Regions from separate parts of the Lysinimonas soli genome, predicted to be linked through region 1. Evidence: predicted binding sites of a transcription regulator. Region 1 holds the regulator's gene; the other holds the start of a gene.
The links. Region 1 encodes HrcA, which represses chaperone genes, less so after heat shock. Its sites were predicted from a motif close to TTNGCACTCGNNNNNNNCGAGTGCNAA; they were not measured.
Positions count from the first base shown of each region.

Region 2: a site for HrcA is predicted at 5,150-5,176, ahead of groL (chaperonin GroEL). Genes of this name have one in related genera too.

Region 1 covers NZ_JBHSMG010000001.1:1,339,787-1,347,346, reverse strand. Annotated here, with positions in the region: gene ACFPJ4_RS06420 (DUF1990 family protein) at 1-281, shown strand, start outside; gene ACFPJ4_RS06415 (acyl-CoA dehydrogenase) at 339-2,129, shown strand; gene hemW (radical SAM family heme chaperone HemW) at 2,231-3,457, shown strand; gene ACFPJ4_RS06405 (DUF4870 domain-containing protein) at 3,482-3,850, opposite strand; gene ACFPJ4_RS06400 (DUF4870 domain-containing protein) at 3,932-4,330, opposite strand; gene hrcA (heat-inducible transcriptional repressor HrcA) at 4,563-5,618, shown strand; gene dnaJ (molecular chaperone DnaJ) at 5,631-6,737, shown strand; gene ACFPJ4_RS06385 (16S rRNA (uracil(1498)-N(3))-methyltransferase) at 6,983-7,560, shown strand, end outside.
Region 2 covers NZ_JBHSMG010000001.1:2,952-10,511, forward strand. Annotated here, with positions in the region: gene ACFPJ4_RS00030 (cupin domain-containing protein) at 1-233, shown strand, start outside; gene ACFPJ4_RS00035 (DMT family transporter) at 303-1,376, shown strand; gene ACFPJ4_RS00040 (nitroreductase family protein) at 1,345-1,902, opposite strand; gene msrB (peptide-methionine (R)-S-oxide reductase MsrB) at 1,933-2,397, opposite strand; gene ACFPJ4_RS00050 (DUF2332 family protein) at 2,497-3,501, shown strand; gene ACFPJ4_RS00055 (DUF3263 domain-containing protein) at 3,573-3,875, shown strand; gene ACFPJ4_RS00060 (LytR C-terminal domain-containing protein) at 3,876-4,442, shown strand; gene ACFPJ4_RS00065 (cold-shock protein) at 4,672-4,875, shown strand; gene groL (chaperonin GroEL) at 5,259-6,887, shown strand; gene ACFPJ4_RS00075 (RDD family protein) at 7,095-7,560, opposite strand, start outside.

The DNA.
Region 1 (7,560 bases):
GGCGGCTCTGGCCGGCGAAGATCCCGGCGCGCGTGGTCTACGTGATCGACGAACCCGACCGCAAGGGCTTCGCCTACGGAACGCTGCCGGGGCATCCGGAGCGCGGCGAAGAGGCGTTCGTCGTCGAACGGCGGGCCGACGATTCGGTGTGGCTCGTCATCCGCGCGTTCTCGCGCCCGGCGAACGCGTTCTTCTGGGCGGCGTACCCGGCGCTGCGGCTGCTGCAGGCCGTTTTCACCGATCGCTACAAACGCGCCCTGGCAGGACCGATCGACGAGTAGTGGACAAGGACCAAAGACTCACCTGATCGGCAGAAGGCGAGCGTAAGCTCACATTCCGTGAGCGACTACCGACCCCCCGTATCCGATCTGGCCTTCATCCTCGAGCACATCGTCGGCTACGACGAGATCTCGCAGTTCCCGGGCTTCGAGCACGCCGACCTCGACACCGTCACGGGACTGCTCAGCGAGGCGGGGGATTTCGCCGCGGAGGTCATCGCCCCGACGAACCGCGCGGGGGACACGCACGGTGCTGTGCGGAATCCGGATGCGACGGTCACCACATCCCCGGGCTTCAAGGAGGCCTACGCCAAGCTCGTCGAGGCCGGGTGGGCGTCGCTCCCGTTCCCGGAGGAGTTCGACGGCGGCGGGTTCCCGGCGGTCGTCGGGCTGGCCATCCAGGAGATGCTGCTCGGCGCCAACATGGCGTTCTCGCTCGCTCCGCTCCTGACGCAGGGCGCCATCGACGCGCTGCTGCACTACGGCAGTGCCGAGCAGAAGGCGCTCTACCTGCCGCACATGGTCTCCGGAGAGTGGTCTGGCACGATGAACCTGACCGAACCTCAGGCGGGCTCGGACGTGGGCGCCCTCGTGACGAAGGCCGTCCCGCGCGATGACGGCACCTTCGGCATCACCGGTCAGAAGATCTTCATCACCTACGGCGAGCACGACATGGCCGAGCAGATCGTGCACCTCGTGCTGGCGCGCACCCCGGGCGCACCGGAGGGAACCGCGGGCATCTCGTGCTTCATCGTGCCGAAGTTCCTGCTCAACGAGGACGAGTCGCTGGGCGAGCGCAACGGCGTGAAGGTGCTCTCCATCGAGCACAAGATGGGGATCCACGGATCGCCGACCTGCGTCATGGAGTACGACGACGCCACCGGCTACCTCATCGGGGATCTGAACAAGGGCATGCGGATCATGTTCGTCATGATGAACAGCGCGCGCCTCTCGGTCGGCAACCAGGGAGTCGCGTTGAGCGAACGCGCGTACCAGCAGTCGCTCGCGTACGCCCAAGAGCGCCACCAGGGAGCGGCCGTCGTGCCGGGCGGGATCGTCCCCGACGCGCCGATCATCGATCATCCCGACGTGCGGCGGATGCTGATGACGCAGAAGAGCTTCATCACGGCCCTTCGGAGCCTGATGCTCTACAACGCCGGCGAGACCGATCGCAGTGTCCACCACCCTGACCCGGACGTGCGCGCCCGCGCCACCGAGGTCGTCGCGCTGCTGACCCCGATCTGCAAGTCGATGGGCACCGACCTCGGCAACGAGCTCACCTCTCTCGCGCTGCAGATCCACGGCGGCATGGGCTTCATCGAAGAGACCGGGGCCGCACAGCACTACCGCGACGTCCGCATCGCCGCGATCTACGAGGGCACCAACGGCATCCAGGCCGCTGATCTGATCGGGCGCAAGCTCGGGGTGCGCGGCGGCGCTTCGGTGATCGAGTTCCTCGCGCAGCTGCGTGAGCTCGATGGCGAGTTGGCGGGCGCGGGCGAGGAGTTCGCCAGCATCCGGTCGAACTTCATCGAGCAGCTCGACAAGCTGCAGCAGACCACGAACTGGATGCTGCGCACCGGTGCCGGCGATCCGGCGGCGGCGCTCTCGGGCTCGAGCCCGTACCTGCGCCAGTTCGGTCTCGTGGTGCTCGCCTGGCTGCTGGCGAAGGGTGCGCTTGCCGCCGCCCCGCTGGACCCGAGCGTGGCCGAGACCCGGCTCGTGCTCGCGCGGTTCTTCGCCGAGCAGCAGTTGCCGGCCGCGAGCGGGTTCGCGGCGGCGGCCACCGCCGGAGCCACCGACCTGTTCGCGCTCGACGCGGGCCAGTTCGCCGACCTCGTGAGTCGCTAGCGGCGACGTCCTGCCGATCCGTCCCGGTCCGGGCGCCGGCGCAGTCGCGTGGGCCGTCGCAGGCGATGCCGTGGCGAATGACGGGGGACAATGGGGACACCATGCCCTCCGCCCTGCCGCTCGCCGACCCCGCACCCGCCGACGGGCTGCTGCCCGCCTCAGTGGTCGACGGCTGGAATCAGCGCGACTTCGGCGTCTACGTGCACGTGCCGTTCTGCCGCGTGCGATGCGGCTACTGCGACTTCAACACGTACACGGCCGATGAGGTCCGCGGCGTCAAGCAGAGCGACTACGCGGGGCAGGCCCTGGTCGAGATCGCCCGCGGGCGGGAGGTGCTCGCGGCGACCGGCGCGGTGTCCCGTCCGGTCTCGACCGTCTTCTTCGGCGGCGGCACCCCGACTCTCCTGCCGGTGAGCCAGCTCGCGCAGCTGCTCGACGGGGTCCGTCAGGCCTGGGGTCTCGCGCCCAGCGCCGAGGTCACGACCGAGGCGAACCCCGATTCGGTCGGGCCGGAGTCGCTCGCCGAGCTCGCGGAGGCAGGCTTCACGCGGGTCAGCTTCGGGATGCAGTCGGCGGTGCCTCGCGTGCTGGCGACCCTCGAACGGACCCACGATCCTGCCCGGATCCCGCTCGTGGTCGAATGGGCGCGCGCGGCGGGGCTGCAGGTGAGTCTCGACCTGATCTACGGAACGCCGGGGGAGACCCTGGATGATTGGCGCGCGTCTCTCGACCTGGCGGTGGCGCAGCATCCGGATCATCTGAGCGCCTACGCGCTGATCGTCGAGAGCGGCACCAAGCTGGCACGCCAGATCGCGCGCGGCCAGGTGCCCGAGCCCGACGACGATCTGCAGGCGGACATGTACGAGCTCGCCGACGCGACCCTCTCGGCGGCGGGCTACCAGTGGTACGAGCTGAGCAACTGGTCGCGGGATGCCGCCCATCGCTCGCGTCACAACCTCGCCTACTGGACCGGTCAGGACTGGTGGGGCGTGGGCCCCGGGGCCCACTCGCACGTCGGCGGAGTGCGCTGGTGGAACGTCAAGCACCCCGCCGCCTACGCCGAACGGATCGCGGCGGGTGTCTCGCCCGCCGCGGGGCGGGAGACCCTCGACGCCGAGACGCGTCGCACTGAGACGGTGCTGCTCGGCAGCCGGATCGTCGAGGGCCTGCCGACCACCATGCTCGACGCGTCGGGTCGGCGCGAGGTCGCGAGCCTGATCGCCGACGGTCTGATCGATGGACGGGCGGCCCTCGCCGGCCGAATCGTGCTGACTCTGCCGGGACGTCTGCTCGCCGACGCCGTGGTGCGACGCCTCCTCGGCTCCTAGCCACCCTCGGCAGGGGGCAGGGGGCTACTTCACGAACTCGATCGCGACCGGATAGCGGTAGAACTCCCCGCGGTTGGCGGCCATCGCGGCGATGATGCCGAACACGATGTTGAGGACGGCGACCGCGGCGAGCACGAAGAAGCCGATGACCACGAAGGCGAGCACGACGCCGACGAGGTAGCCGATCAGCACCGTCAGCTGGAAGTTGAGCGCCTGCCGGGTGTGCCAGCGGACGAACGGGCCGCGGTCCTTGAGCACGAGGTAGCCGATGAGCGGCGCGAGCCAGTGGAAGAAGATTCCCCCGATGTGCACCAGTGTCGCCCACATCTTCTCGTCGGCGGGACTCATGGTGGGCTGTGCGGCGGTGGGGTCGGCGGGCGGCAGCTGCGTCATCCCGTCAGTCTGGCGCATCGAAGGCAGACAGCACGAGAGCCGGACCCGAAGGCCCGGCTCTCGTGGAGAATCAGTGTGCGACTACTTGATCCAGCGGATATTGACCGGGTAGCGGTACGAGCCGCCGCCGTTGACCTTCACGCCGCCGAGGATCGCGAAGATGATGTTCACGATGATCACGGCCCAGATGACGAGCGTGATCAGCAGGGCGAGGATCCAGCCGACGACCGGGATGAAGCCCAGGATCAGGTTGACGATGTTGCCGGCGATGATGATGCCCGTCACGTTGATGGTCCAGTTGAGGGCCTCCTTGCCCTCGACGGCAACCTTGGGGCCGCGGTCCTTGAAGACCAGGTAGATGATGAGAGCCGGCAGGAGCAGGATGATATTTCCGAAGTGAGCGAACGAGGCCCACTGCTTGTCCTCTGCCTCGGTCAGCGGCGCTGCCGGCTGCGGGGCGGCGGGGGCGGGTTCGGTCATGGTATGTCGCCTTTCGATGTGCGGGGTGGACCCGGGGTTCTGAGAAAGAGCACGGGCTGGCGCCTTCGCTGGCCTCCGAAGAGGAGTGGCGCAAGCACAGACACAAGGTAGCGCCTCGCAAATGGCGGGTGCAACGACTTGGTAACGGTGTGTCGCGCTATTATTAGCAGTCAGGTGGGGCGAGTGCTAAGCCCCTGCCGCAGGGGCGATGGATGACGGAAGGCGGTGCACGATGGTCTCGGAACGCGGTCTCGAGGTGCTGCGCGTCATCGTGCAGGACTACGTCGCCTCACGCGAACCCGTCGGATCGAAGACGATCGTCGAACGGCATTCCTTCGGCGTCTCGGCCGCGACGATCCGCAACGACATGGCGCAGCTGGAGGAAGAGGAGCTGATCGCGGCACCGCACACCTCCTCGGGGCGGGTCCCGACCGACAAGGGGTACCGGGTCTTCGTCGACCAGCTCACCGAGGTCCGGCCGCTCAGTGCGGCCCAGCGCACCGCGATCGAGGCGTTTCTCGGGCAGGCGGTCGACCTCGACGACGTGCTCTCGAGGACGACGCGGTTGCTGTCCCAGCTCACCAATCAGGTCGCGCTCGCGCAGTATCCGTCGTTCGGCATGGCACGGGTGCGCCACATCGAGGTCGTGGCGCTCGGGCCGGCCCGGCTCATGACGGTGCTCATCACCGACACCGGACGGGTCGATCAGCGCCTTCTCGAACTGTCGGGGCTCGGCGACGTCGTGCTCGGCGAGGAGTTGCTCGGCGAGCTGCGCGGCAAGCTCAACGCCGAACTCGGTGGCAAGTCACTGGCGGAGGCCGGGCAGCTGTTGCGCGCATTCGCCGGGTCGTTCGCCCCTGTGCACTCGGCGATCGTCGAGGCGGTCGCCGCGTGCCTCTCGGAACAGGTCGCCGCCAACCGGCAGGATCGCCTCGTCATGTCGGGCGCCGCGAACCTCGCTCGCACCGAGGGAGACTTCAGCGGGAGCATCTATCCTGTCCTCGAAGCGATCGAAGAACAGGTGATCCTGATCAGGCTGTTCAGCGAGATGGAGATCGACGCCGACGGAGTGTCGGTCAGCATCGGTCGCGAGAACCAGGGCTTCGGGGCCGATGCCGGCCAGCTGAGCGAGACGAGCGTGCTCGCCTCGGGGTACTCGGCATCCGGGGGGAGCGTGGCACGTCTCGGCGTGCTCGGTCCGACCCGCATGGACTATTCGAACAACATGGCAGCCGTGCGAGCCGTCGCTCGCTATCTGACGCGGCTGCTGGGTGAAGAAAGCGCGTGAGGAACGGTAAGAGTGGCTGACCACTACGAGGTTCTGGGGGTCGACCGCGCCGCGACACCAGAAGAGATCAAGAAGGCGTACCGCAGACTGGCCCGCGAGCTGCATCCGGATGTCAATCCGAGCGACGACGCGGCCGAGCGCTTCAAGCTGGTGACGCACGCCTACGACGTGCTGAGCGATCCGGATCAGCGCGAGCGCTACGACCTTGGCCCGCAGGCCGGCTTCGGCGGCGGGGCCGGCGGGTTCGGATTCGGCGACATCTTCGAGACGTTCTTCGGTGCGGCACAGGGGCGTACGAGCGGCCCGCGGTCCCGTCGAGAGCGCGGCCAGGACGCCCTGCTGCGCATCGAGATCGACCTCGACGAGGTCATCTTCGGCACCAAGCGCGAGGTCGACGTCGACACCGCGATCCTGTGCGAGACCTGCGCCGGATCGTGCTGCGCGCCGGGCACCTCACCGGTCACCTGCGATATCTGCCGCGGAACCGGGTCGATCCAGCGTTCCGTGCGCTCGCTGCTCGGCAACGTCATGACCTCCTCGCCCTGCGGGACCTGCCGCGGGTACGGAACGGTCATCCCGAACCCCTGCCCCACCTGCGCCGGCCAGGGCCGGGTGCGCGCCAAGCGCACGGTCACCGTCGACGTGCCCTCGGGCGTCGACACCGGCATGCGCCTGCACCTTCCCGGCGAGGGCGAGGCCGGCCCGGCCGGTGGACCGAACGGCGATCTCTACCTCGAAGTCAAGGTCAAGCACCACGACGTCTTCAGCCGCAACGGCGACGACCTGCTCGCCACCCTCGAGGTGCAGATGACGGATGCCATCCTCGGCACGACCGCGACCCTGGCGGCCCTCGACGGCGACGTCGCGATCGAGATCAAGCCCGGGGTGCAGAGCGCCGACATCGTGACCGTCAAGGATCGCGGGATCACCCACCTGCGCGGCGGCGGACGCGGTGATCTCAAGGTGGGCATCCAGGTGGTGACGCCGGTGCGGCTCAACAGCAAGGAGCAGCAGCTGATCAAGCAGTTCTCCGAGAGCCGCCGGCCCGTGCCACCCGAGTTCGCCACCTTCCAGCAGGGCCTGTTCGCCAAGCTGCGCGACCGCTTCCTCGGGATCTAGCACTCCCTGCCGTTGGGTGGGCCCGCGGGCGGGGAGCTGGCCGGCTGGCTTGCGCCGACACCCGCGGTTGCGTGCCGACGCGATTCAGGCCGACACGCCGTGTTGCGCCGTGGATCAGGATGCGGCTCCGGCGTGTTGCCCGCGGCATCCTGAATCCCGCACAGGAGGGGACGGGGCGGGACGGCGCGGCGCGGGATGGGCAGGACGGGAGGCCCGCCCTGCGCCGGACGTGGCACGCTGGACCCATGGCGTCCCTGTACCTGAATCCCGAACTCGAACCGGCGGATGCCGAACTCGGCGCGCGCGTGAGCGTCACCGGTGATGAGGCGCGGCACGCGGTGCAGGTAGCCCGCGTGCGGCTCGGCGAACGGATCGCGATCGGCGATGGATCCGGCTTCGTGGCCTGGGGTGCCGTGGTGACCGCCGAACCCGGCGAACTCGCCATCGAGGTCGACGAGGTGCGGCACGATCCCGAGCCGGAACCTCCCCTCTGGCTGGCCCAGGCGCTGGCCAAGGGTGACCGCGACGAACTGGCGGTGCAGGCGGCGACCGAGCTGGGGGTTTCCGGGATCATCCCGTGGGTCGCCGAACGCTCGGTGTCGCGGTGGGAGGGCGCGAAGGTCGCGAAGGGGCAGGACCGCTGGCGCACGATCGTGCGCGAGGCGAGCAAGCAGGCGATCCGATCGCGCGTTCCGGAGGTCGCAGGCCTCGCGACGAGCGGGGAGCTGGCCCTCCTGCCCGGCGTGCTGTTCGTGCTCGACCCGCTGGCGACGGTGCGCCTCAGCGAGGTGCCACTCGGGGAGGAGCGCATCACGCTCGTCGT
Region 2 (7,560 bases), 1.3 Mb from region 1:
ATGGCGGTGCCGTCATGCACGAGCATGTCGTGGCGGTGCCGATCCTCATCCAGGTCGTCGAGGGCCGGGTCGCGCTCGAACTGCAGCAGCAACGGATCGAGCTGTCTGCCGGTGCCATCGTCCACGTCGACGGCAATGTTCGGCACGAGGTCGAGGGGCTGGAGCCCACCCGGTTCCTGCTCCTGTTGTTGGGAGGATCGGCGGACGCGTCGCATCCCTCGGGAACCGAGTGACAGCCGACCGCGCCACGACCACCGCACATCGGGGACGGCACACGCGACCCGCGCGCTAGCGTTGCGGTGATGCCCACTCCCGCCGATGACCTTCCGCCGGTGGTGGAGACGCAGCCCAAACCCGACGGGGATGCGGCAGAGGACTCCGCGCTCGTCCCGGTCGAGGCCGCCGCGCATCCGCTGCGCACCGCGCTCCTGCTGCTGGCGGCGTTCGGCACGGGGGTGCTGGTCGCCCTGCAGTCACGCATCAACGGCGAGCTCGGGCAGCGGCTCGGAGACGGCTTCGTATCTGCGCTCATCTCCTTCGGGTCGGGCCTCGTCATCCTCGCCGTTGCGAGCCTGTTCTGGCGGCCGGGCCGCCGGGGCATCGTGCGGGTCGCGACCGCGGTGCGGACCCGTCGGATCCCCTGGTGGTACGTGGTCGGTGGCTCAGCCGGTGCGTTCTTCGTGCTCTCGCAGTCGCTCGTCGTCGGGCTGGTCGGCGTCGCCCTGTTCACGGTCGGGGTGGTGGCGGGGCAGACCGTCAGCTCGCTGCTCGTCGACCGGCGCGGCCTGGGAACCGCGCGGCCGAAGCCGGTGACCCCGCAGCGCCTGCTCGGCGCGGTGCTCGCGCTCGTCGCCGTCGTGCTCGCGGCCTCGTCGGAGTTGCGTCCCGGCATCCCGCTGTGGGTTCTGCTCGTGCCGTTCGGCGCGGGGCTCGCCGTCGGTTGGCAGCAGGCGGTCAACGGCCAGGTCAAGGCGGTCGCCGGCTCGGCCTTCACCGCGACCTTCGGCAACTTCCTGGTCGGCGCGATCGTCCTGCTGGTCGCGGCCGTCATCCACACCGCGATCGTCGGATGGCCCACCCACTTCCCGGTGACGCCCTGGCTCTACCTGGGCGGCACGGTCGGCACGGTCTTCATCGCCGGGCAGGCGGCCATCGTCCGCAGCACCGGGGTGCTGCTCATGGGCCTCGCGGTGCTCTCGGGTCAGTTGGTGACGGCGGTGCTCTTCGACCTGCTGGCGCCGGTGCAGTCGCATGCGGTCGCGCCGGTCACGATCGCGGGGGCGGCCCTGACCCTGCTGGCCGTCGTGATCGCGGCGATCCCGCGCCGCCGTCGCAGCGCGCCGTTCACAACGAGCTCAGGTGATCCCGCGCCTTGACCGGTTCGCGGCGTCCGCTCTTGCCGTCGGGCTTGGCCCCCACGTAGAGCCAGCCCATCAGCCGCTCGCCGGGAGCCAGCTCGTGCGCCCGCGCGACGGCATCCGACCGCAGCTGCAGCCCCGTGCGCCACATGACGCCCCAGCCGGCCTCGTCGAGCAGCAGGCTCAGGGCGTGGGCGACACCGGATGCCGCGGCCTCCTGCTCCCACTCCGGCACCTTGATGCTCGGCTTCGGCGAGAACACGATCGCGAGCAGCAGCGGAGCCCGCAGCGGCTTGGCGGCCAGCTTCTCGGCGGCCGGCCCGGTCAGTCCCGAGGCCTCGGCGATCGCCGCACCGACCCGCTCGCGCGCCGGGCCGCGCACCGCGATGATCCGCCACGGGCGCAGCGAGGCGTGGTCGGCGAGCGATCCGGCGCTCGCGATCAGCGGCAGCAACTCGCGGGTGGTCGGTGCCGCATCCCCGACCGCGGGATACGAGCGGCGTGCGCGCAGAGCCGCCGCGACCGGACCGCGGGGCGAGGTCACCTGCAGACGCCGGTCACTCGCGGGCGCTCGTCATTCGGCCGCGGCATCCTGCTGAAACCCCAGCGACAGCGAGTTCATGCAGTAGCGCAGGCCGGTGGGCGTGCCGAAGCCGTCGTCGAACACGTGGCCGAGGTGCGAGCCGCAGTTCGCGCAGCGCACCTCGGTGCGCACCACCCCGAGCGAACGGTCCTCGATGAGCTCGACGGCATCCGGGTTCACCGAGTCGTAGAAGCTCGGCCAGCCGCAGCCGGAGTCGAACTTCGTGCCGCTCTTGAACAGCTCGGCCCCGCAGGCCGCACAGGTATAGAGGCCGGCGCGGCTCTCGTCGAGCAGTTCCCCGGTCCAGGCGCGTTCGGTCGCCGAACGGCGCAGCACCTCGAAGCGTTCGGGGCCGAGCTCGGCCTGCCACTCGGCATCGGTCTTCTCGACCGCGTAGTGCGAGGCGGCCGGGCTGCCGGGACCGGCCTCGGCCGGCGGGGTGGCGGGGGTGCTCATGAGGATCTCCGTTCGGGAGGATGTCGTGTTCCCCTATTCAACCCGAGTCGCGTCGCGAACGTTCCCACGCGGGTCGCCGCGACCGGGGAGGATGGCCCCATGAGCGCAACAGCGGACTGGTACCGACGTGCCGCCGTCGAACTCGCCGTCACCTCGGAGCGTCAGGTCGACTGGGCGCTGGGTGTCACGGGCGACCCCGAACTGCTCGCGCTCATCGAGGCGCTGCCGCGCGAGCACCGGCAGCCCTCGCTGCTGTTCGCGGCGGCGGCGTGGTGCGGCGCACCCGCCGCCGACTATCCGCGATGGCGCGACTGGGTCGTGGCTCATTGGGACGACGTCGCGGATGTCGCACGCACCCGTCGCACGCAGACCAACGAGGTCGGCCGCTGCATCCCGCTGCTGGTCGCGCTCGACCGCATCCCGGGGCCGATCGCCCTGCTCGAGCTCGGTGCGGCGGCGGGGCTCTGCCTCGCCCTCGACCGCTACTCCTACCGCTTCGACGACGACCCGCCGCTCGGGTCGGGCGAGCCCCTGCTCGCGACCACAACGACGGGCGTCGGCACCGCCCCGACCCGGATGCCCGAGATCGTCTGGCGCCGCGGTATCGACCTCCATCCGCTGTCGCCGACCGCGCCCGACGATCGGCGCTGGCTCGAGGCCCTGCTCCCGCCGGACCGTCCCGCTCGCCTCGCCCGGCTGCGCGCCGCGCTCGCGGCGGTGGCCGACGATCCTCCGCTCGTGGTGGCGGGCGATGCGCTGAGCGCCCTGCCCTCCGTCGCGGCGGTCGCGGCGGAGGAAGCCCCGGGGGCGAGCCTGGTCGTCGCCTCGCTCGGCACCCTGGTCTACCTTCCCCCGGCGGATCGCGCGGCGCTGGCCCCTGCGGTCCGGGAAGCGGGCGGGCGACTGGTCACCTTCGAAGCGGCGGGCGCCCTGCCCGGGGTGCTTGAGCGGATGCGCGGGCTGAGCGCGCCGCATCCGACCCCGTTCGTCCTGGCCCTCGACGGCGAGCCACTCGCCCACGCCGCGGCGCACGGCGACCGGATCTCGTGGTTGTCTCAGATCGGCCCCGCGGGGCAACCGGAACTCCCAGCCACGGGCACCTAGGATCGGCGGGACGCCGGAAGACCGGTGGGATGCGCCGGCTCGGCGCTCAACGGAAACGACGGAGGTGACCCGTGTCGGCTGTGCAGCACCACGTGGACGCCCCGCTCGACGAGCTCGAACTGCGCGTGCTCGACTTCGAGCGCGCCTGGGCCTCCCGTGTCGGCGCCAAGGAGGCCGCGATCCGCGCGGAGTTCGGCCTTCCCGCCGCCCGGTACTATCAGATGCTGTACGCGCTGATCGATTCGCCCGCCGCGCTGCAGCAGGATCCTCTGCTCGTGCGTCGTCTGCAGCGTCTGCGTGACGCTCGCGCGCGATCCCGTGCCGCTCGAACCTTCCGCTCCGACACCGCGACGACTCAGGACACGACCGACTAGATGGCCAGTTTTCCTCCCGATCAGTTCGACGAGATCCCCGGCGACCTCGCGCGCGTCGGCGCACATCGCGCCCCGCCCAAGGCCGGCCGCGGCTGGATCCGCGTCGGCTGGGCGGCGCTCGCCACGGTCGTGCTCGTCGTGGTCGGCCTCTTCGTGCTGTCGCGCCTGTACCCGGCGTTCAAGCTCGACCTTCCATTCGCCGGAACGTCGGCATCGGCCACCCCGACGCCCACGCCGAGCAAGACGGCCGATGCGGTGACCGACCCGACGAAGGTCGACCCCAAGCTCAAGCTGTCGATCTCGGTGCTCAACGGCTCGCCGACCGACGGTCTGCAGAACAAGGCCGGCGACGTCATCAAGGCGGCCGGCTGGCCGGATCCGGCGCGTGCCGACGCGTCGACCCGCGCCGAGAAGACGACGGTGGTCTACTACCGCTCCGCCGATTTCGAAGGCATCGCGCGCGGACTCGCCCAGTTGATCGGCGCCAAGCAGGTGCAGTTGTCGGATGCCTACCTCGGCGCGCCCGTGACGATCGTCCTCGGGTCCGACTACAAGCCCGCCGGCTGACCCCGCGTCCGTCGTCCCCCTCGGTCGCCGGGCCGCCGCCAGGACGCCCGCCGTTCCGCACCCCTCATGGCCCCCGAAAAGACGAACGTGTTACGCCCGCGTTTAATCTTTGTTGAAAGGCCGTCATCTGCCGCTCTGAGCGTGGCCTGGCGACGTTTTCGGGCTTTTCGCGACAGTACGATCGCGTCAGTCGTTTGCGCGACGGGTCGACACAGCGAGGAGCAACACCATGACGAACGGCACCGTCAAATGGTTCAACGCGGAGAAGGGCTACGGCTTCATCACGATCGACGGTGAGGGTCAGGACGTCTTCGTTCACTACTCCGCGATCGACATGACGGGCTACAAGGTCCTCGAGGAGGGTCAGGCCGTCACCTTCGAGGTGGGCACGGGAAGCAAGGGGCCGCAGGCCGAGGGCGTCCGACCCGCCTGACCCCCGTGGCGAGTCCGGGCACGCCCCTGCGCGCCGTCCGCGGCCTCTCGCTACCCGCCCGGTAGTCTCGCCGGCAGACGGCCCGTGGGCGGGGCGGTTCATCGTCAGGCTGCGGGCGCGGCATCCGGATCATGCGCTCGACGGATGCCGCACCGCAGCCGCCTTCTCGTCGCACCGCGGCTCACGATGGCTCTCCTCGTTCTGCCGAGGAGGTGCGCGACCCTGGTCGGCTCGCGCAGCTTGCACTCCCTCATGTCGAGTGCCAGAATGAGCTCTGGCACTCACACGTCGTGAGTGCTAAAGAACGCGTGGCGCGATCGAACGATCCGGGTCGCCGCGTTCGACTCTGCTTGGAACACGTCCGGGAGGGACGACACACACTTATGGCTAAGATCATCGCTTTCGACGAAGAGGCCCGTCGCGGCCTCGAGCGCGGCCTCAACATCCTGGCTGACGCCGTGCGCGTCACGCTCGGCCCGCGCGGTCGCAACGTCGTGCTGGAGAAGAAGTGGGGCGCCCCCACGATCACCAACGACGGCGTCTCCATCGCCAAGGAGATCGAACTCGACGACCCCTTCGAGAAGATCGGCGCCGAGCTGGTCAAGGAGGTCGCGAAGAAGACGGATGACGTCGCCGGTGACGGAACGACCACCTCGGTCGTGCTCGCCCAGGCGCTCGTCCGCGAGGGCCTGCGCAACGTCGCGGCCGGCGCCGACCCGATCAGCCTGAAGCGCGGCATCGAGAAGGCCGTCGAGGCCGTCATCAAGGAGCTCGTCGCCAACGCCAAGGAGATCGAGACCAAGGAGGAGATCGCGGCCACCGCCTCCATCTCCGCCGGCGACACCGAGATCGGTGCGCTCATCGCCGAGGCCATCGACAAGGTCGGCAAGGAGGGCGTCGTCACCGTCGAGGAGTCGAACACCTTCGGCACCACGCTCGAGCTCACCGAGGGCATGCGCTTCGACAAGGGCTTCCTGTCGCAGTACTTCGTGACCGACCCCGAGCGTCAGGAAGCGGTCTTCGAAGACCCGTACATCCTGATCGTCAACTCGAAGATCTCGAACATCAAGGACCTGCTGCCCGTCGTCGACAAGGTCATCCAGGCCGGCAAGCAGCTGCTCATCATCGCCGAGGACGTGGATGGCGAGGCTCTCGCGACCCTCGTCGTCAACAAGATCCGTGGCATCTTCAAGTCGGTCGCCGTCAAGGCCCCCGGCTTCGGAGACCGTCGCAAGGCGCAGCTGCAGGACATCGCGATCCTCACCGGCGGCCAGGTCATCAGCGAGGAGGTCGGTCTCAAGCTCGAGAACGCCACCCTCGACCTGCTCGGCCAGGCCCGCAAGGTCATCGTCACCAAGGACGAGACCACGATCATCGAGGGCGCCGGTGAGGCTTCGGCCATCGCCGGTCGCGTGAAGCAGATCCGTGCCGAGATCGAGAACACCGACAGCGACTACGACCGTGAGAAGCTCCAGGAGCGCCTCGCGAAGCTCGCCGGAGGTGTCGCGGTCATCAAGGCCGGTGCCGCAACGGAGGTCGAGCTCAAGGAGCGCAAGCACCGCATCGAGGACGCCGTGCGCAACGCGAAGGCCGCCGTCGAAGAGGGCATCGTCGCCGGTGGTGGCGTCGCGCTCATCCAGGCGGGCAAGAACGCCTTCGAGGGCAAGATCATCAAGGGTCTGACGGGAGACGAGGCGACCGGTGCGAACATCGTGCGCGTCGCGATCGACTCGCCGCTCAAGCAGATCGCGCTCAACGCCGGCATGGAGCCGGGCGTCGTCGTCGATAAGGTGCGTCACCTCCCCGTCGGTCAGGGCCTCAACGCCGCGACCGGCGAGTACGTCGACATGCTGGCCGCCGGCATCAACGACCCGGTGAAGGTCACCCGCTCCGCGCTGCTCAACGCCGCGTCGATCGCCGGGCTGTTCCTCACCACCGAGGCCGTCGTCGCCGACAAGCCGGAGAAGTCCGCGGCTCCCGCGGGCGACCCGACGGGCGGCATGGACTTCTAATCGCCGATGGCGATTCGACGTCGCATGCCGGCGTGAGCGCGGCAGCGTCCTGCGAACACTGAGCGCCGACATCACCGCCGAAATCGCAAGCGGGCGGTTCCTCTTCGGAGGGGCCGCCCGCTTCGCCGTGTTCGGGGTGCGCGTCGCGACTCGAACCGGATGGCGGGGGCCTCGAACCGGCCCGGTGGGCAGCCGGGGCGACCCGGCTCAGAGCGCGGGAGCCGGCGCGGTCGTCGCCATGACCCGAGTGCCCGCGACCCGGTCGTGCAGGGCGCGACCGGTCACGACGAGCAGCACGATCGAGACGGCCGGCACGGTGTACGCCCCGACGAGCGCGACCGTGGCCCAGATGGGCGGGCCGGCCGGTGCTCCCCAGAGCGCGAAGACGGCGGTGTGCGCGAGTTCCCACGGCAGCGCGTACTTGACCGCGTTGCGCGCCAGAGCCCGGGCGAATCCCGTTGCAGGTTCGCCGGGGCGCGGTCTCACCTCGAGTCGAAGCAGTCGCTTGCCCGGAGTCGCATGGCGGGCGGCGCTCTCGAACCCCGCGGCCACGATCGTGATCGGGGCGATCAGGGCGATGAACCCGACCAGGTTGCCCGCCACGGGGCCGACCGCGTGGGTGACTCCGCTGACCCACAGCACGGCGCCGGCGGCGGCGACCACTCCGATCCAC